3 regions of the Kitasatospora sp. NPDC088391 genome follow, and region 1 is predicted to be linked to each of the others. Evidence: riboswitches for the same ligand, from Rfam matches in the RefSeq annotation. Region 1 holds a riboswitch; each other region holds the start of a gene.
The links. Region 1 has a riboswitch for cyclic di-AMP ahead of ACIQBJ_RS00315 (transglycosylase family protein). Riboswitches for the same ligand answer to the same signal wherever they lie in the genome.

Region 1 (6,720 bases):
GGCCAACAACCACGCCGTCGACTACGGCCCCGACGGCCTCGCCGACACCCTCGCCGCCAAGGCCGCCGCCCCGCTCGCGGTGATCGGCATCGGCAAGGACGCCAAGGAGGCGTACGCGCCGTACGTCACCACGGTGCGCGGCGTGAAGGTCGCGGTGCTGGCGGCCAGCCAGATCGAGGACCTCACCAACCAGAAGTGGCGGGCCGGCGACCGCAAGCCCGGCATCGCCTCCGCCCTCGACGAGGCCGCACTGGTGCGCGCCGTCACCGCCGCCAAGGCCCAGGCCCCGGTGGTCCTCGTCTACCTGCACTGGGGCGACGAGGGCAAGACCTGCCCGACCGCCGCCCAGACCAGGATCGCCAAGAAGGTCGCCGCCGCCGGCGCGACCGCCGTGGTCGGCACCCACGCCCACACCATGCTCGGCTCCGGCATGCTCGGGAACACCTACGTGGCGTACGGCTACGGCAACTTCCTCTGGTACGGCACCTCCGACTACACCGCCTCCGACGAGACCGGCGTCGCCACCCTCACCGTCACCCGCGAGGGCAAGGTCACCGGCGAGACCTTCACCCCCGCGCACATCGACGGCCGGGGCGTCCCCGTCCCGCAGACCGGGGACGCGGCGAAGGCCGCCCTGCAACGGCGGGACGGCCTGCGCGGCTGCACCGGACTGGCCGCCGTCCCCGGGTGACGGCGGCCGGTCCGCGAGGGCGTCAGCCCAGCTTCAGCACCTGGCCGGGCTTGATCAGGTCCGGGTCCTCGCCCACCAGCTGCTGGTTGGTCCGGTAGAGCTCGGACCAGCCGCCGTCCACCTGGTGGCTCTTGGCGATCCCGATCAGGGTGTCGCCCGGGCCCACCGTGTACGGCGCGGCGGGCGCGGGGGCGGTGCTCGGCTGCGCCGCGGCCTCCGCCGGGGCGGGGGCCGCGGGCTGGGACTGGGCCGGGGCCGCCGGGGCGGTGCTCGCCGGGGCGGCGGCCCCGGCGTCCGGGGACGGGGTGCCGGACGGCGCGTCGGACGGTGCGGCCGGGGTGCCGCCGTTCCCGGGGGCGTCCGTGCTCGGGGCCGTCGGGCTCGGCGTACCGGTCGGGTCGGTCGGGGCCACCGGCAGGCCGGGGAGCGCCGGGGCGCTCGGGTCGGCCGGGACGGTGGGGGAGACCGGCGCGGTCGGCGTGCCGGTCGGGTCGGTCGGGTCGGTCGGGGCCACCGGGGTGACCGGGGCGACCGGGACGATCGGCGACGGCGTGGCGGAGGGCGCGACCGGCTGAGGGTGCGTCAGCTGCATGTAGCGCTCGTACAGGCTCTGGTGGCCGGTCCAGAACCAGCCGCCGTTCTTCTCGTACCAGTACACCTTGTACACCGGGTCGTAGCCCGGCAGGCCGGAGAAGACCGGCGCGCCCGCCTTGCCCGGCACCGTGCCGTCCGCGGCCGTGTTCACGGCGGCGGCACCCCGGGCCCCGCGCAGCGAACCCGTCTCGTCCGCCGAGTCGTTGTCGTCCACCACGCCCGGCGCGGAGACCACGTCCAGGCCCGCGCCGTCGGCGCAGGCCGACCAGGGCGACGGGCCCTCGGTGGCGAGGATGCGCTCGGCGACGGCGATCTGCTGGCTGCGGCTGGCCGTGCTCGGCAGCGGCGCGTAGGACGTGCCGCCGTAGTCGGCCCAGCGCTGCGCGTTGATCTGGAGGCCGCCGTACAGGCCGTTGCCCTGGTCCGCGCCCCAGTTGCCGCCGCTTTCGCAGTCGGCGACCCGGTCCCAGACCGCGCTGGGCGCGGCGTGCGCGCCGGTGGCCGCGAGCAGCGGCAGGGCGATGCCGATACCGGCCACGCCGGCCGCGGCGATCGCGCGCTCGGCCGCCTTCTCCGCCTGGCTCTGCCGGCGGTGGCGCCCCGAACCCGTGAAGAGCATGCGAGATCCTCTCCGTACGCCTGCGAGGTGAGCTGTCGGGTTCGGACCGGGAGGGAGGTCCGGCCGCCGCGCGCCGGACGGAACCGGTGCGGACGACTTCACCCCGAGCCGCGGGGACGGCAACAAACCTGGTTCCCCCACCCCTGTCCAAGGGTTGTGGTGGTCGACCCGGCAGCACGGTGGACAGGGCTCGGCGTGTCCGCGCGCGGGGCCCGACGGTGCGGGCTGGGAGGAACCCTATTCACTCGAACGCGTCAATCACAAGCGCGTCGCGCTGACATCACGCAACCGTCACGCCCTGGCCCGGCCGGTGTGTGAACGACCTGTTGACGCCTCGTCGGCACGGAGCCGCGCCACGGGTCCGACCCGAAACGGTGAACTTCCCGGACGGCGTGACCGGGGCCGACGGCCGGGGAAGAGAATCGGAGGGAGCGGAGCAGCGGAGGTGCGCGATGAGTGCGGCAGCCCACGTCCCCCGGGACTACCACGTCGCCGACCCGGAGCAGGCCCTGAAGTACGCGGTCCAGCACGTCGCCTGGGACCGTACGGAGCTCGTCGAGGGGGTCATCACCCCTGTGTCGGTGTCCTGGGCGCGCGGGAGCGCCGTCGAGGCGGTGCGTCGGCAGATCGCGCCGCGGCTGGAGGAGTTGGGGCTGGTCTCCGGTTCGGGGAACCTCGACCTGCCCGGGAGTGAGAACTGGTTCATTCCCGATCTGGCGGTGGTTCCGGCCGAGTTGGCGGCGAAGACCGAAGGGGCACTCCTGCCGGACCAGACTCTGCTGGTGGTCGAGGTCACCTCGCCGTCGAACGGGGAGACCGACCGGACGGTCAAGCGGCGGCGGTACGGCCAGTACGGAGCACCGGTCTACCTGCTGGTGGATCGCCAGTTGCGGGAGTGCACCGTCTTCTCCGGGCCCGGGCGGCTGGGGTACGAGGAGGTCGACGGGCCGCATCCGTTCGGGCGGGGTGTCCGGTTGCCCGCGCCGTTCGACCTGGAGATCGACACCGGCCGGTTCTGAGGTGCGGGGCTCAGGTGGTCGTGCCGGCGTCGGTGGGTTCGCGGGACGCGGTGGGGCTGGGCGCGGCCGTCGGACAACCAGGTCGGAGCTGGTGCGGTGGACGATTTCGGCGTGCTGGCAGACTTGCGCACTCGACGGTTGTACGAACTGTGGAGGTTGTTGTGCGCGTGGTGAGACCGCCGGCCGTGATCGTGCTGGTCGGGATCGGGCTGTCGGGCCTGACGGCCTGCGGGTCCGGAGGGAAGCCGGACAAGAGCGCTGCCCCGGCGGCCCCGGCGTCCGCCGCGGTCGCGCTGCAGGACCTGTCGGCGGGGGAGATCGTGGCCCGGACGCGGGCCGCCGGTGAGCAGTTGATGAGCACGACGTACACGGTTTCCATGCCGGGGCACCCCGAGGGTGCGCTCACCGGTACGTTCGCCGGGGACAGCGCCCGGGGCTGCGCGGGTAGTTACCGCAGCGAGGGCAAGGGCTCGGCAGAGATCCTCCGGGCCGGTGCGGAGGTGTGGCTGAAGCCCGACGCGGACCTGGTGAAGGCGGCCCCGCAGACCGCCCCCGCGGCGGCGGCCGGCAAGTGGCTCCGGCTCCCGGCGGACAACTACAACAACCCCAAGAGCTTCGTCTCCTTCTGCGACCTCGGCATGGCGGTCCAGAAGCAGGTCGGCCTGAACACCGACGGCACCGCCGGCCGGGACCTCGCCAAGGCGGGCACCCGGCAGGTCGGCGGGGTCGCGGCCGTCCTCGTGACGATGACCGACGAGGACGGCACACCGGTGACGTACGCCATCGCTGCCGAGGGCAGCCCGCGGGTGCTGTCCGCGGACAGCGGGGCGGGGCGGATGGTGCTCACCTTCACCGGCTTCGACCAGAAGGTCGAAGCCGCCGCGCCGCCCGCGGACCAGGTCTTCAAGGGCTGACCGGGGGGCGCGCGCCCGTGGTCAGGGGCGGCGGCTGTTGCGGCGGACCAGCCAGATCACCAGGGCGACCACCGCGACGACCACGACCACCAGGAGGATCAGGCCGATCAGGCCGCCCTTGGACTTCTTCTTCTTTTTCTTGTCCTTGCTCTTGGCGAGGTGGACCGGGGCCTGCTCCCGCTGCCCGGTGCTGCCCTGGGCCTGGGCGCCCGCCGCCGGGGCCTGCTGGCCGGTGCCGGCGGCGACCGCGGCCGTGACCGTGGTGGGGCGCGCTGCGGCCGCGGCCGGGCCGGCGGCCAGGGCGGTGGTGCCGCCCGCCAGGGTCAGGGCGAGCAGTACTGCGGCCAGACGTGTTCTCATCGGTTCGACCCCGTTCCCGCCGGCCCACGCGGCCCGCGACCGGTTCACTGTGACAGCGGTCGGATGCCCCGGGACAGGGGAAGGATGCCGTCCGTTCCCGGACTGTGACGGTGTAACGGGAGTGCGCCGAGGGCGCGACGGTGCCGTGCGCCGACGGTGCGTCAGACCGCTCGGGGGGAAGGGCGACCGGCCCGCGGGGCCGCCGGAAAACGGGCATTGACGGCGTTGCGGATAAATCACGCGACAAGGGGTGGTCGGAGCTTCTAGCATCGCGGTGCTCGATGTGACCAGTGGTGTACGGAGGTTGTCCATGGCTGGGCTGGTGCCGGAGGTGCTCCGGGCCGAGCGGCAGTTCGCCCGGCTGTTCGTCGGGCAGTCGTTGTCGGTGCTCGGCGACCGGGTGACGTTCGTCGCGCTGCCGTTCGCGGTGGTGTCGATCGGCGGCTCGGCCGCCGACGTCGGGCTGGTGGTCTCGGCCGGGCTGATACCCCTGCTGGTGTTCACCCTGATCGGCGGCGTCTGGGCGGACCGGCTGCCCCGCCAGTGGATCATGCTGGCCTCGGACGTCGTGCGGTGCGTGGTGCAGGCGGTCCTCGCCGTGCTGCTGCTCACCGGCCACGCCGGGGTCTGGACGATGGCGGCGCTGACCGCCGTGTTCGGCCTCGCCGAGGCTTTCTTCCTGCCCGCCTCGATGGGCCTGCTGCCCCTGCTGGTGCCCGTCGAGCGGCTGCGCGAGGCGAACGCGCTGCGCGGCTTCGTGCAGTCGGCCGGGCTGGTGCTGGGGCCGGGGCTGGCGGCCGTGCTGGTGGCCTCGGTCGGCCCCGGCGGGGCCCTGGCGGTGGACGCGGTGAGCTTCGCGGCCAGCGCGTTGGTGCTGGCCCGGCTCGGCCCGGTGGCCGGGGGCGGCGCGGCCGGGGCGGAGGAGCGGCCGGGGTTCCTGGCCGAACTGCGGGTCGGCTGGCGGGAGGTCCGCAGCCGGACGTGGGTCTGGTCGGGCATGCTGGCGATGGCGGTCTACCACATGGTGGTGCTGCCCTCGGTGTTCGTGCTGGGCCCGGTGCTGGCCGACCGCCAGTGGGGCGGTGCCGGGGCCTGGGCGCTGGTGACGGCCGCGTTCGGCGTCGGCTCGATCGTCGGCGACGTGTGCGCCTACCGGCTGAGGCCGGCCCGGCCGATGGTGGTGATGGCCGCCGCGCTGGCGGTGGCGTCCTGCCAGGCGCTGATCATCGGCTCGGGCGCGCCGGTCGCGGTGATCGCCGCGCTGGAGGCCGTCACGGGCGTCGGCGTCGCCCTCTGCTACGTCCTGTGGGAGACCTCGCTGCAGGTGCACATACCGGAGCGGGTGCTGTCCCGGGTCAGCTCCTACGACAACCTGATCGCGGTGGCGCTGATGCCCGTGGGCATCATGCTGGCCGGCCCGCTCTCCGACACCCTCGGCCTGCGGCCCACCCTGTTCGGGATGACGGTCCTCGCCGTCCCGCTCGCCCTCGCCCTGCTGGCACTGCCCGCCGTCCGCCGCCTGCCCGCGCAGGCGGTCCCGGCCCCCGAGCCGATACCCGGGGCGGTGCCTGCTCCGGCCGCCCCGGCCGTCCCGGCGACTCCGGCGGCTCCGGCGGTCGGGGTGTGACGCCGGGTCGACCCGCCCGGCGCCCGGCCGGTGCTGACGTTCCGTCAGGGCGGGCCCGGGCGGGCGCGGAGGCTCAGCGGTAGTCGCAGAGGTACGCGGTGTCGACCTCGACCTTCAGCTGGAAGCGGCTGTCGCCGGGGACGTCGAAACGGGTGCCCGCGCCGAAGGTCTCCCAGGCGTCCGCGCCGGGCAGCTTCACCGTCAGGGCGCCGCTGACCACGTGCATGGTCTCCGGGGCGGCGGTGCCGAACTCGTACTCGCCCGGGGCCATCACGCCCACCGTCGCCGGGCCCTCGGCCGAGGTGAAGGCGATCGACTTGACCGTGCCGTCGAAGTATTCGTTGACCTTGAACATGCGCGTTGCTCCAGAGCAGCGGGGGAGGGGGTGCCGAACGGCGACCGGCACGGAGGGTAGCCGTCCCGGGGTCCGCCCCGCCGAGCCGTCCGCCGGTTGGTCAGGGCTCGGCCGGTCAGGGCGCGGCCGGCCCCTGGCCGAACCGGGCCCGCAGCGCGGCGAGTTCGGCGGGCCGCGCGCCGTGGGCGCGCAGGTGGGCGTCGAGCGTGCCGTGCTGGGCCCGGACGGAGAGCAGGGCGCGCCGCAGGAGCCCGGCGGCGACCGGCCGGCGGGCGTGGCCGCCACCGGCGCCGGGGCCGCTGCCGTCGCCGCTGGTACCGTCGGTGCCGCCCGGGGCCAGGCCGAGTGCGGCGTTGGAGCGCAGGAAGTCGGCCAGCACCTCCTGCTCGTCCGCGCCCAGCAGGGTCTGCAGCAGGGCGACCACCACCCCGGTGCGGTCCTTGCCGGAGGCGCAGTGCACCAGCACCGCACCACCGTCGGCCGCCCCGAGCAGCCGGACCAGGGCCGCCGCCGGGCGGCCCGCCGACTCGGCCATCAGCGG
Region 2 (6,720 bases), on a different contig from region 1:
GGGGCGATCTGCCGCAGGGTCCGGCCGGTGCCCTGGTAGCCGGTGTAGTCGGCGACGCCCTCGGAGAGCCAGAGCGGGGTCCAGGGCTTGGTGTCGGCCCGGGTGGCGACGTGGGTGGCCTCGTGGGTCACCACCACCCGGCGGCCGAGTTCGCTGAGCTGCCGGTAGGCGTCGGGGTTGACCACGATCCGGTCGGCGGGGGTGTGCACGGGGGCGCCGCCGACCGCCAGGGTGACCGCGGCTATGCCCTGGTAGGCGTCCGCGGAGACGTCCATCCGGGTGGCGAACTGCTGCTCGGTGAGCGGGAGTTCGAGCAGCAGCCGGGACGGGCTCCAGTCGCCCCAGACCTCCCGGACGGTCGGGGCGGCGTGGTCCGCGAGGTCGGCGAGCGCGGCCAGTTCGGCCTCCTCGCCGAGGCCGAGCACCAGGCTGTACCGCCCGTCCACGGCCCGCACCGTGCCGAGGTCCCAGGGGGCGGCGGCACCGGCGGGCGTCTCGCCCGCCACCCGCCAGCCGGCCGGCTCGCGGACCAGCCGGACCCGCCGCTCCAGCAGGGCCGGGTACTCGTCGACGCCCTCGATCCGGTAGCCCAGCTCGGCGGGCACGGTCAGCTCCGCGGCCCCCGGGGCCGGCTCGGCGAAGGAGCCGGGCTTCAGGGTGTACCCGGTGAGCCGCAGCCCGGCGGTGCGGGCGAGCAGGTCCCGGTCGGCCTCCTCGGCCCCGGCCGCGGCGACCGCCGCCAGGCCGGCCGCGTCCCGGCCGAGGACGGCGGCGGCGCGGGCCGCCAGCACCCGGACCACCTCCTCGCGGACGCCGCTCGGGGCCGCCACCGCGGGCGGGAGGACCGCGGCGGGGGCCCGGGACGGCGCGGCGCCGGGCAGCGAGAGCTGGGCCGCGCCGCCCGCGGCCAGCAGCAGGGCGGCCCGCCGGGACAGCGGAGCACCGACCCGCGGCGCCCTCGGCGGCAGGTCGGTGACCAGGGGTTCCTCGGTGAGGCTCAGACCCGCACCACCGAGCTGACCGGCATCGCGCCCACGCTCTCGTAGCGGACCCGGGCGCCGGGGTAGGGCGCGTGCACGACGACGCCCCCGCCGGCGTACATGCCGACGTGGTGCCTGTCGCTGTAGAAGATCACCAGGTCTCCGGGCCGGGCTTCGGCGAGGCTCACCCGCCGGCCGGCCGAGGCCTGTTCCTGCGAGGTCCGCGGCAGGGTCACTCCGGCCTGCCGCCACGCCCAGTACATCAGACCGGAGCAGTCGAAGGTACCGGGGCCGGTCGATCCGTAGACGTACGGCGAGCCGATCTTGGAGATGGCGGCCCGCAGCGCGGCGGCGGCCCGGTCGGAGGAGGGCGGCTGGTCGCCGAGGTCGAGCCGGTCGGTGCCCCGGGTGGCGCGCTGCTCGGCCTCCCGGGCGTCGTCGGCGGCCATCCGGACCCGCTCGGCGGGGGCCAGGCTGTTGAGCAGCCGCTGCGCCTTGCCGAGCCGGTCCCGGACTTCGTCCTTGGCGGCGGCCAGGTGCTGCCGGACGCCCTCCAGCTCGGCCAGCTTGGCCGTGGTCTCCTGCCGGCGCTGGTCCAACCGGCGCTGCCGGTCGGCGAGTTCGTGCAGCGCGTCGTCCTGCCGGGCGGTGGCCTGGTCGAGCGAGCGGGCCCCGGCCAGGTAGGCGGCGGGGTCGTTGTCGAGCATCAGCCGCACCGAGGGGTCGAGGCCCTGGGCCCGGTACTGGGCGGCGGCGACGGCGGCCAGGTCGCCGCGCATCCGGTTCAGCTCGTCCTGCCCGGCGGCGACCTGGTTCTGCAGCGAGCCGGCCTCCGACTGCAGGCGCTTGAGCTGCTCCTGCGCGGCGTTGTACGTCTCGGAGGACCGTTCGGCCTCCTCGTAGAGCTGGTCGACCTGGGTCTTGACCTCGCTGCGGCCCGGCGGGTCGGCCGGGGCGAGCGGGGCGGCGGTCGCCGCGCCGACGGTGAGGCCGAGCGCCCCGGTCGCGGCGGCGGTCAGCGCCAGGGCGCGGGCGAGGCGCTGGACACCGGGCAGTGGGGGGCGACGATGCACGGACACGCGCGACGACTCCGTTCCTGCGGCCGGCCTCCGCCGCCGCCCGTGGATCGGGCGGCCGTCCTCGCGGGGGCCCGGGGGCAGAGGTTAGCGAGTCAGGTCGATCCAGTCCAAACCCCGACAGCACCGAATATTTGACCGCGAATCGGACATCCGAACGAGAGCGGCCCGGCACCCCGTGCGGGGTACCGGGCCGAGCGCCTCGGACGGACCGTCAGATCCGGACGATCCGGTTGATCGGCATCGAGGTGGCCGACTCGTAGCGGACCTGCGCGCCGGTGTGCGGCGCGTGCACGATCTGGTTGTTGCCGGCGTACATGCCGACGTGGTGCATGTCGCCGTAGTAGATGATCAGGTCGCCCGGACGGGCGTCGGCGATGTTGCTGCCGATGTTGGTGCCCGCGCTCGCCTGGGCCTGCGAGGTGCGCGGGATCGACACGCCGGCCTGCGCGTAGGCCCACTGCATCAGGCCGGAGCAGTCGAAGGTGGTCGGGCCGGTGGCGCCGTACGAGTACCAGCTGCCGAGCTTCGAGGTCGCCGCGCCGAGCGCGTTGCCGGAGAAGCCGCTGGGCGCGGGGGTGTTCAGGTCCGGGCGGGCGGTGTCCCGGGAGGCCCGCTCGGCCTGCGTCCGGGAGTCGGAGGCGGCCTTGGCCTCGGCGGCCGCGAGGTCGTCGCGCTCCTTCTGGGTGAGCGTGTTGAGCAGGTCGCGGGCCTGGGCGAGCTTGGCCTGGATGTCGTCCTTGTCGGCCTTCAGCGCCTTGGTGGTGGTGTCCAGCTCGGCGAGCTTGGACTCCGCCTCCTTGCGCTGGGTGTCGAGCTTGGCCTGCTCGGCCTTGAAGCTCTTCAGCAGGTCCGCCTGGGTGGAGCCGACGGCGTTCAGCGTGCCGGCCTGCCCGAGGAAGGCGTCGGGGGTGCTGGAGAGCATCAGCTGCATGGTCTGCGAGACGTTGCCGGTCCGGTACTGCTCGCCCGCGATCCCGGCCAGGCTCTGCTGGACGGTGGTGACCTGGTCCTGCTGGCGGGCCAGCTGGTCCTGCAACTGCCCGACCTGCTTCTGCAGTTCCTGCTGCTTCTCGACCGCGCCGTTGTAGCTCTCGGTCTTGACCTCGGCCTGCTCGTTGAGCTGGTCGACCTGCTGCTTGACCTGGTCCTTGGTCGGCGCCGGGTCGGCGTGCGCCCCGCCCTGGGCGGAGAGCGCCACCGCGGTGGCCGCGGCGGCGGTGAGAATCGAGACCCGGGTACGACTGGCGGGCTTGGGACGACGATGGGACGCCACGAAGGCGGACTCCTTCTTCCTCACACCGCCTACCGGGTGAGCTGACGGGTTCGGGCCGGAAGAAGCCCTACGATGCCTCACCGCCCGCCGAGGCGGCCGGACCTGGCACCGATTCACCCCGGGGGAACGTGGTTCCCCGGCTCCGTTCGACAGCACCCCGGCTGGGGTATCCCCGTCGGCAGACCCGGTGTTGACGGTCTGCCCGCTGCGTCACGGACTCGGCGGCGACCTCCGCCGCCGCCCCCCTTGGGCGATCGACTCTGCGGTGGTCGAGGTAAGACCCTAGTAACCGATCCGTGATCCGTTCAAATCCTTGTCGGAAAAAAATCTGATTCTGTATCAAATTCTTTTGAGAATATGACCGACCGTGATCACAAAGTTACCCAGCGCGTGATCCATTCCGCGATTCGGCCCGGAAACGCGACGCCGGGCGTGTCGCAGATCACAGCAGGATCTCGACCGCCCGGGCGTGTCACATCGCGTCAATTGTCGCCCCCTGGGGGCATATGTCCGATTCTTCGGACCGTCAGGACCGGACCCGTCCGGGTCAGACCCGGCGGATGGTGGAGATCGGCATCGCGTCGACCTTCATCACCTTCACCACGTCGCCGGTGTGCGGGGCGTGCACCACCATGCCGTTGCCGATGTACATGCCGACGTGGTGCTGGTCGCCGTAGTAGATGACCAGGTCGCCGGGGAGCGCGTTGGACCAGTCCTTGCCCACGTTGGTGCCGTAGCTGCCCTGCGCCTGCGAGGTACGCGGCAGGCCGACGCCGGCCTGCTTGTACGCCCACACCATCAGGCCGGAGCAGTCGAAGGTGCTCGGGCCGGTGGCGCCCCACACGTACGCCGCGCCCTGCTTGCTGAGCGCCGCCGCCACCGCGGTCGCGGCGTAGCCGCTGGCCGGCGGGAGGGTGGAGGGGTCGATCCGGGTGGTGCCGCGCGAGGCCGCGCCGTCGGTGCCGCGCAGGATGGCCGCGCGGTCGGCGGCGGAGAGCTGGTTGAGCAGCTTCTGCGCCTCCTGCAGCTTGGTCTGGACGTCCTTCTTGGCGTCGTTCAGCGCCTGGGTCTGGCCGTCCAGCTCGTGCAGGACCTGGGCGGCCTCCTCCTTCTGCTGGTCCAGGCGGCGCTGCTGGTCCTTGAGCGACTTCAGCGTCTCGGCCTGGGTGCTGGCGGCCTGGTCGAAGGAGGCGGCCTGGGTGAGGTACTTGTCCGGGTCGGAGGAGAGCATCAGCTGCATCGACGGGTCGACGCCGCCCTGCCGGTACTGGTCCCCCGCCACCGCCGCCAGCCCGGAGGCCAGTTCGGTCAGCTGCTCCTGGCTGCGGGCCACCTGGTCCTGCAGCTGGTCGGCCTGCTTGCGCAGCTGGTCGGCCCGGTCCTTGGCGCCGTTGTACTTCTCGGCGGCCTGCTCCTGCTCGTCCAGCAGCTTGTCGACCTGCGCCTTGACCTCGTCCTTGCTCGGCTGCGCGGGCGCGGCGTGCGCACTCACCTGGGCCGACAGGGCGACCGCGGTCGCGGCGGCAGCGGTGAGCACGGAGACCCGCGCACGGCTCGGCTGCTTGGGACGGCGGTGGGAGGCCAAGGGAGGCTCCTTCTTCCTGCTGGACTCACCCGGGGGAGTGATAGTCCGGAATATAGGTTTGACGCCAGACCCTAGTGAAGTCCCTCTCCCGCGTCCACTCCCGGAACGGTCCCGGAGCGCTTCCCGACCCGCCTTCACGACACCGACACACTCCGGTCACCGAGCGGTGTCCTGACGGGACGTCATCCCAGCTCAGCTGCGGGACAGCCGGTTCAGCAGCAGCACCGAGGCGACCGGCCGGGCCCCCGCCTTGCGCACCCCGTCCGCGACCTCCTTGTCGGCCGAGACCACCACCACCGGCCGCCCCTGCGGCTCGGCCCGGACCAGCCGGCGGATCAGCTCGTCCGCGGTCTCCCCGGTGCGGCTGAACCGCACCCGCACCCCGCGCGGCGGCGCGATGATCACCGGAACGTCCAGGTCCTGGCCGTCGAACACGCAGGTCACCTCGGCCTGGGTGCGCTGGGCCAGCATCGCCAGCCCGCCCAGCAGCCTCATCCGCTGCTGCTCCAGCGGCAGTTGGGGGTAGCCGGTCTTGGTGACGTTGTAGCCGTCCACCACCAGGTGGACCTGCGGGATGGCCAGCAGCTGGTCCAGCAGCGCCGGGTCGTCCTCGGCCAGCCCGCGCCGGGCCACGTCGTGCGGCGAGGCCGAGCCGGGCTCGACCGCCTCCACCAGGTCGGCCGGGCGCAGCGCCGTCACCGGCAGCGCCAGCTCCCGCTGCAGGCCCTGCGCGGACTGCAGCACGGTGTCCAGCAGCAGGCGCAGCCGCATGTCCTCGACGGTGCGGCCCTCGCGGGCGGTGCGGCGGCCGCTCTCCACCGCGGCCTCCAGCTCGGCGAGCCGGTGCCGCAGCCGGCGGGACTCGCTCTCGGCGGCGCTGCGCTCGGCCGCGGCAGCCGCCTTCACGGCCTCCAGCTCCCCGGCCAGCCGCCGGCCCTCGGCCTGCGCCCGGCGGGTGTCGGCCTCCAGCGAGCGGACCTTCTTGCGCAGCGACTCGGCCTCCCGGCGGACGCCCTCGGACTCGGCGCGCTGCCGGTCCGCCTCGGTCCGGGCCGCCGCCCGGACCTCGGCCAGCTCCTCCTGGAACTTCTCGGCCTGCCGGACGGCCTCGGCGGCGGCGCCCTCGGCGTCGACCCGCTCGGCCTCCTCGCCGGCCTCCTCGACCAACCGGGTCCAGTCGGCCGGCCGGACCAGGTAGGCGGCGGCCGCGACGTCCATCGGGTCGGCGGCGGCGGGCGCGCTGCCCGCCTCCAGGGCGCGCACCAGGTCCGGCTGGCCCAGCCGCAGGCGGTCGGCTATCCGGACCCGGAACGCCGGGTCGGACTCCAGCGCGGCCGCCAGCGCGGTGGCCGCGTACTTGGCCCGGCGGGCGGGGGTGAACTTGGCGTACGGGCGCAGCGCGGGCGGGAGTTCGCCCGGGGCGATGGCGCCCAGCGCGTCGGAGGCGATGCCGACCACCCGGCGGCGCACCCCCTCGGGGAGCGGGCGGGAGCCGCCGCCCTCCGCTTCGTGGGTGTCCGGCTCCGCCTCGGGGGTGTCCGGGCCCGGGGCGGGCGCGGTCCCGTCCGGGCCCGCGGGCGCGTTCACTGCCTCCGCCACTGTCCTCGGCTCCGATCCTGGTCCGGGCGGTCCCTCCCGGCGGGCGCCGGGCGGGGGGTCGTTCCGCCGCTGCTGTCGATTGTCCCGTCTACCGTGCCGCACCGACACCACCCCCCGCCGACGCGGCCGCCCCGCGCCCCCGGTCCGGGCGGACGGGGGCGCGGGGCGGTGGGGTGCGGGTCAGCCCTGCTCGGCGGTGCCGTC
Region 3 (6,720 bases), on a different contig from region 1:
GCTGATCGCCGCCAGCTACCTGTCCGTGCTCCCGGAGCCGACCCAGGAGCAGTTGGAGGCCGCCGCGGCGGCCGCCGAACCGCGCACCCCGGGGGCGCACGCGGCGCGCTGACGCCGCACCAGGACCGCCGCGGGCGGGGGCCGCGCATCGACGCGCCCCCGCCCGTCGCGCTGTCCGGGGCCGGAACGGGGGCGTGGACGGGCCCGGACGGGCTCGGACAGGCTCGGACAGGCCCGGACAGGCCCGGACGGGGCGCGGCGGCCCGCGGGCGGCACGGCCCCCGGGCGGGCGTCAGCCGGTGACCCGCCCGGTGCGCGGCGCGGCGGCGGTGAAGGCGAGCGCGGGCAGTGCGACCGGGCGCGGCGGGCCGGGCGCGTCCGCGGGGGCGGTGGCGGCGTTCCAGGGGGTGCCGGCCAGGCCCTGCCCGCCGCTGCCCTTGGTGAGCGAGACGGTCTGCGTCCGGCCGGCCTGGCGGAACAGGATCTGCTTGGGGGCGGGTGACTCCGGGTCGAGCCACACCTCGGGGCCGGTGCCGGCGAACTCGCAGTCGAGCACGGCGATGTCGTCGGGCTTGCCGTCGTCGGTGGCCCGGAACGCCACCCCGGCCTTGCGGTAGCCGGTCAGCCGGCTGCGGCTGAGCGTGACGGCCTCGCCGTCGAGCTGGTGCTTGAGGGTGGCCACCGCGTAGTCGGACTGGCCGGCGGCGTCGATCAGGAAGCCGTCGAAGACGGTGCCCTTGTCGCGGCCGAGCGCGTGCACGGCGATGCCGCCGGCGGCGTTGCCGTGCAGCACCGAGGCGCTGTAGTCGAAGTCGTTCAGGTAGGCGCCGTGCTCGATGCCCCAGCCCCCGTTGTGGTAGGCCACGAAGCGGCTGACGGTGTGGTGGTGCTCGGCGTTGAGCCAGACGAAGATGCCGTTCTCGAGGTTGTTGTGGGCCAGGCAGTTCTCGAAGGTCCAGACGCCCTCGCTGGTCTCCGGCCACTCGTAGCCGGAGGCGCCGGTGGCGCCCTGGACGCCGACGGCCACGCAGTCCCGGGCCGAGGAGCCGGTGCCCGCGCCGAGGCTGAAGCCGGTCAGCCGGTAGCCGCGCGGGTTGGGCTCGTAAACGGTGCGGGAGGCGACGCAGCCCTGGTAGGCGATGTCGTTGGACGGGCCCTGCGGGGTGCGGGTGTCGATCGGCCCGTCCCACCAGTAGGCGTCCTCCCAGGTCTGGTGGGAGATGCAGCCGCGGAAGGTGATGCCGTGCGCGGCGTGCGGCACGAAGGCGTGGCTGCCGGTGTCGCGGACCACCACGCCCTCGACCTCGGTGCCGCGCGAGCTGTCCAGCAGCATGTGGAAGTGCAGCCCGTAGCGGCCGAGCACCGGCTCGGTGACGGGCTTGCCGTTCCAGCTGTCCTTGCCGTTGGCGCGCGGGCCCATCCAGCGGATCGCGGTGTGCCGGACGTCGGCGGGGCGGCTGGAGGTGAGGTGGACGTGCGCCCGGCCCTGCTCGGTGCCCTCGACCCGGACGTTGCGGGTCAGGTTGAGCACCTCGGCGCCGAAGGCGGGGCCGCCGCCGACCGCGACCCGGGGGTGGGCGTACTTGAGCGGGGCGGTGAGCGTGACGGTGGTGCCGTCCACCCGCTGGACCGTCACCAGGTCGTAGGAGGTGGAGAAGCCGTCGGTGTCGGGCGCGGCGGTCGGGGTGACGGCGAGTTCGTCGCCGGGCTGCCAGCCGTCCGGGGCGGCGGCGAGCTTCAGCGTGACGTCGCCGGCCCGCAGGTCGGCGGCGGCCCGGACCCAGGCGGTGCGGGGGGCGCCGTCCAGCCGCAGGTAGCCCCGGCCGGTGACCCACAGGCCGGTGTCGCTGTCGACGACCGTCATGCCGCCGCCCTTGAAGCGGCGTTCGTCGACGTCCGGGAAGAGCAGGGTGTGGGCGTGGGCGTCGTCGGGGGCGAGCGCCAGGGTGCCGCGCACCTCGACGTTGCCGGAGCTGGCCAGGGTGAGCGAGCGGTCCTTGGCGAAGACCAGCGAGCCGGTGGCCTCAACCAGCAGCGAGCCGACCCGGGCGTCGGTGTCGAGCAGCACCTTGTCGGTGATCCGCACCGCGCTGCCCGGGGCCGGGACCTTGCCGCCCCAGCCCTTGGCGTCGGACCACTTGCGGCCGCCCTGGTCGACCGGCGGGGGCGGCTCGGTGGGCTGCGGGCTCGCGGAGGCGGGCGGCGGGGCGGCGGTGCCGTGCTGGTGGCCGGTCGGCGGGCCGCCGGGGTGGGGCCGGCCGGCGGCGGTCTCGTCGGCCCCGGCGAGCGACTGCCGCAGCACCGCCCCGCCGCCGACCGCCGTCACCGCCCCGACCGCCAGCCAGGTGAGCATCCGCCGCCGCTCGACCACCGGCCGCCGGTGCCGGCGGGGCGCCTGCTGTTCGTTGTCGCGCTGGTCCACGATCGCCGCCCTCCCGGGGCGCTGGGAACTCCGACTCGTCCGGGGGCAGCATAGGCAGAATCCCGGCCGGGAAGCGGCGTCTTCCGTTTCGCTTAAGCATCCTGACGTACCGTCAGTCTCCCGTTCGACACCCCGGTCCGGGCGGCCGGGCGGTGGCGGCGCCGGGCGGGCGGCGGCGCGGGCGGGGCGCGCCCGGGGCGCATTCGGGCGCGTGGGAATGCGGTGGGCGGAATTCGGACGTCCTCGGCCGGGCCGCCCCGGTGGCACCACCCGGGCCGGACAAAGCGAACCAAGTGCCCGAATCAGCCGGAGCAAAACCCATCGAAACCGAATATCGACCCACCGATTCTCATAATCACCCAAAACGGGCACAAGATCACCAATTGCCTGACGCCCGGCCAGCTCCCTTCGCAGATCTGCGAGTTCGGCGGGAATTCCTTGATCGTGAATTCCGCGCGCCGTGACGGTCGTCACAGGCATTTGCGAATTCCCTTTCCACCTGCTTAATCTCCTGCCCACGTTCGTGGACACACGGACCCAGCCCTCCCGGAACGCCGAGTCCTGCCGCCGGGTGGGTCGGCTCATGCGAAACGCACCGCGGCAGGGGCGGGGGAACCAGGTAGGTCGCCCGGGGACGGTCCAACGGACCGGCCCGGGGCTAGGGGTGAAGCCGTGCGCACCTGCGGGTGCCGCGCGGCCGGGCTGCTCCGGCCCGAATCCGACAGCTCACCTCGCAGGCGTGGGAGAGGAACGCTTCTTCATGCTGCCCATCAGTGCCAAGCGCGCCCGCCGCCTGATCGCGACCACCGGTGTGGTCGGCATCGGCCTCACCGTTCCCTGCCTGACCGCCAACACCGCCTCCGCCGCCTCCGTCTCCACCTGGGACAAGGTCGCGCAGTGCGAGTCCAGCGGCGACTGGTCGATCAACACCGGCAACGGCTTCTACGGCGGCCTGCAGTTCACCGCCTCCACCTGGTCCGAGTTCGGCGGCACCGCGTACGCCTCGCGCGCCGACCTGGCCTCCAAGGACCAGCAGATCACCGTCGCCGAGAAGGTGCTCGCCTCGCAGGGCCCCGGCGCCTGGCCGGTGTGCTCGATCCAGGCCGGCCTGACCAAGGGCGGCGGCGCCCCGCAGGTCGACGCCTCCGCCCCGAGCGGCACCAAGTCCTCGGGCACCCAGTCCTCGGGCGACGCCGCGAAGCCGCAGGCCCCGAAGTCCGAGACTCCGAAGTCGGGTTCCGGCTGGCAGCAGTCCCGGACCCAGAGCAAGCCGCAGGCCCAGCAGCAGCCCCAGCAGCAGGCCGCGAGCGCCTCGGCCGGCAGCTACACGGTGCAGGCCGGCGACTGGCTGTCCACCATCGCCCAGCGCGAGCACGTGGACGGCGGCTGGCAGGCGCTGTACGACCTGAACCGGTCCGTCCTCACCGAGGGCCCGGACATGATCTACCCGGGCCAGCAGCTGGCCCTCGGCAACGTCGCCGTCGCCGAGGCCCCGGCCCAGCAGTCGGCGCCCGCCACCAAGTCCCCGTCCTCGTCCTGGAACCGGGCCAAGTCCGCCCCGGGCACCTCCGCCGCGGCGAAGCCCGCCGCGCAGGAGACCAAGGCGTCCACCGGCACCGCCGTCAAGGCGACCGGCTCCAAGGCCGCGGCGATCGACTTCGCGCTCGGCAAGCTCGGCCAGGCCTACATCTACGGCGGCACCGGCAACGGCGGCTGGGACTGCTCGGGCCTGACCCAGGCCGCGTTCCGCCAGGCCGGCATCAGCCTGCCGCGGGTCGCCGCCGACCAGGCCGACTACGCGACCCGGGTCTCGCTGAACAACCTGCAGGCCGGCGACCTGCTGTTCTGGTCCAACAACGGCTCCAACTCGGGCGTCTACCACGTGGCGATCTACCTGGGCGACGGCAAGTACGTCGAGGCCGCGAACCCGCGCTCCGGCGTCCGCACCGAGACGATCGCCAACTGGGCGCCGGACTTCGCCGGCCGCGTCTGACCCCTCGCCCGGCCGCGCCCGACCCTTCGTCGGCGCACGGCACCCCCCCGTGGCACCGCTGCCCCCGGAGACCCTGGTCGGCTCCGGGGGCAGCGGCCTATGCTCGGCCGGACGACCCGCCGGGCCCGAGCCCGTCCGGCGGCGGCCCGACCCCGGAGCGCACCCATGGCGAAGCTGACCATCTCCCTCGACGCGGACCTCGCGCTGGAGGTGATGATGCGGGTCGGCGCGAGCAGCCCGCAGGACGCGGTCGAGCTGATCGTCCGCGACTACCTGGCCACCCGGGCCGGCACCGGGAACCCGCACCGGGGCGAGCGCTTCACCGGCCCCGCCGCGCCCGTCGAGGAGGGCTGAGCCCCGGGGCGCACCGGCGCGGCCGGCCCCGCATTACGGCGCAAGATCCTGAACTGTCAAGGAACTTACCGTCTAGTAAGTTTACTGGCGAGTACCTACCCTGGGCGGACCCCACCCACCCAAGGGAGTCCGCCATGGCCCACCCCCTCGCCCGCGCCGGGCGCGACGAGCAGCTGCGCGACCGGGCGCCCGTCGAGGTCTTACGGTCCGGCGGCCGGGTGGTCGAGGCCCGCACCGGCCCGCTGGTGCCGCCGCCCGCCCGCGGGAGCCTGGCCGACCTGCCGTTCCGCAACGCCGAACAGGCCCCGGACACCGTGGTGATGACCCGGCGTCAGGACGGCGGCCCCTGGCAGCACCTGACGGCCCGGCAGTTCGCCGAGGAGGTCGCGGCGGCCGCCCGCGGGCTGGTCGCGGTGGGCGTCCGGCCCGGCGACCGGGTGGTGCTGATGTCCCGGACCAGGTACGAGTGGACGCTGCTGGACTTCGCGGCCTGGGCGGCCGGCGCCGCCGTGGTGCCGGTCTACCCGAGCGCCTCGGTCGAGCAGGCCGAGTGGATCGTCCGGGACTCGGCGGCGGTGCTGGCGGTCGCGGAGGACGCCGACACCGCCGAGGTGCTGACGGTCGCGATCGCCCGGACCGGCGGCACGGTGCCGCTGTGGCGGCTGGACGAGGACGCGGTCGGGGCGCTCGGCGAGCTCGGGAAGGCCGTCCCCGCCGCCGAGTTGGAGCGCCGCCGGGCCGGGCTGGGGCCGCACAGCGAGGCCACCCTGATCTACACCTCCGGCACCACCGGCCGCCCGAAGGGCTGCCTGCTCACCCACGCCAACTTCCTCACCGAGGCCGCGAACTGCCACGCCCTGATGGAGCCGGTGTTCGAGGAGGTCACCGGGGAGCCGCCGTGCACCCTGCTGTTCCTGCCGCTGGCCCACGTGCTGGGCCGGATGCTCCAGGTCACCTGCGTGTACGGCCGGGTCCGGCTCGGCCACAGCCCCTCGCTGAAGCCCGCCGAACTCCGGCCCGACCTGGCCTCCTTCGGCGCGACCTTCCTGGCCGGGGTGCCCTACCTGTTCGAGAAGATCCACCAGGTCGGGCGGGCCGAGGCGCAGGCCAAGGGCGCGGTGAAGGTCTTCGACCGGGCCGCGGACGTGGCGGTGCGCTACGCCCGGGCCGAACTGGCCGCGCTGGCCGGCGAGGGCCGGCCCGCCCCGTTCACGCTGCGGGTCGCGCACGGCCTGTACGACGCGCTGGTGTACCGCCGGGTCCGGGCCGCGATGGGCGGGAAGGTCCGGTACGCGATCAGCGGCGGCTCCTCGATCGACCCGGAGCTGCTGCTGTTCTTCGCGGGCGCGGGCGTCCTGGTGTACGAGGGCTACGGGCTGACCGAGACCAGCGGCCCGTCCACCGTGAACCCGCCGCTGCGGCCCCGGCCGGGCACGGTCGGACCGCCGGTGCCGGGCAGCGCGGTGCGGATCGCCGAGGACGGCGAGGTGTTCCTGAGCGGCGGTCAGATCTTCGACGGCTACTACGAGTTGGGGGCGCCGAGACCGGCCCGTCCGGTCTGGTTCGCCACCGGCGACCTGGGCCGGCTGGACGAGGACGGCTACCTGACCGTCACCGGCCGCAAGAAGGAGATCCTGGTGACCTCCGGCGGCAAGAACGTCTCCCCCGGCCCGCTGGAGGACCGGCTGCGCGCCCACCCGATGATCAGCCAGGCCCTGGTGGTCGGCAACGGCCGCCCGTACGTGGGCGCGCTGCTGACCCTGGACCCGGAGGCGGTCGAGCAGTTCCTGGAGCTGCGCCCGCAGACCCCGGCGGGCGGGCCGGAGCCGGTGGAGATCGTCAGCGCCGTCCCGGTCCACCACGCGGTGCTGACGGCGCTCGCCGAGGCGGTGCGGGCGGTCAACTCGACCGTCTCGCGGGCCGAGTCGATCCGCCGGGTGCGGGTGGTGGC

Region 2: another riboswitch for cyclic di-AMP. It lies ahead of ACIQBJ_RS17200 (NlpC/P60 family protein); the one in region 1 lies ahead of ACIQBJ_RS00315 (transglycosylase family protein).
Region 3: another riboswitch for cyclic di-AMP. It lies ahead of ACIQBJ_RS19205 (transglycosylase family protein); the one in region 1 lies ahead of ACIQBJ_RS00315 (transglycosylase family protein).

The regions. Positions count from the first base shown of each region.
Region 1 is NZ_JBIVNB010000001.1:69,428-76,147, reverse strand. Features, by position in the region: gene ACIQBJ_RS00320 (CapA family protein) at 1-691, shown strand, start outside; gene ACIQBJ_RS00315 (transglycosylase family protein) at 714-1,904, opposite strand; cyclic di-AMP (ydaO/yuaA leader) riboswitch at 1,908-2,076, opposite strand; gene ACIQBJ_RS00310 (Uma2 family endonuclease) at 2,357-2,923, shown strand; gene ACIQBJ_RS00305 (hypothetical protein) at 3,091-3,837, shown strand; gene ACIQBJ_RS00300 (hypothetical protein) at 3,859-4,197, opposite strand; gene ACIQBJ_RS00295 (MFS transporter) at 4,508-5,824, shown strand; gene ACIQBJ_RS00290 (pyrimidine/purine nucleoside phosphorylase) at 5,898-6,179, opposite strand; gene ACIQBJ_RS00285 (tyrosine-protein phosphatase) at 6,295-6,720, opposite strand, start outside.
Region 2 is NZ_JBIVNB010000005.1:134,834-141,553, reverse strand. Features, by position in the region: gene ACIQBJ_RS17210 (hypothetical protein) at 1-830, opposite strand, end outside; gene ACIQBJ_RS17205 (NlpC/P60 family protein) at 998-2,059, opposite strand; gene ACIQBJ_RS17200 (NlpC/P60 family protein) at 2,271-3,332, opposite strand; cyclic di-AMP (ydaO/yuaA leader) riboswitch at 3,343-3,505, opposite strand; gene ACIQBJ_RS17195 (NlpC/P60 family protein) at 3,880-4,917, opposite strand; gene ACIQBJ_RS17190 (NYN domain-containing protein) at 5,110-6,516, opposite strand; gene ACIQBJ_RS17185 (hypothetical protein) at 6,697-6,720, opposite strand, start outside.
Region 3 is NZ_JBIVNB010000005.1:583,260-589,979, reverse strand. Features, by position in the region: gene ACIQBJ_RS19215 (hypothetical protein) at 1-112, shown strand, start outside; gene ACIQBJ_RS19210 (hypothetical protein) at 293-2,422, opposite strand; cyclic di-AMP (ydaO/yuaA leader) riboswitch at 3,004-3,177, shown strand; gene ACIQBJ_RS19205 (transglycosylase family protein) at 3,183-4,415, shown strand; gene ACIQBJ_RS19200 (hypothetical protein) at 4,581-4,769, shown strand; gene ACIQBJ_RS19195 (AMP-dependent synthetase/ligase) at 4,904-6,720, shown strand, end outside.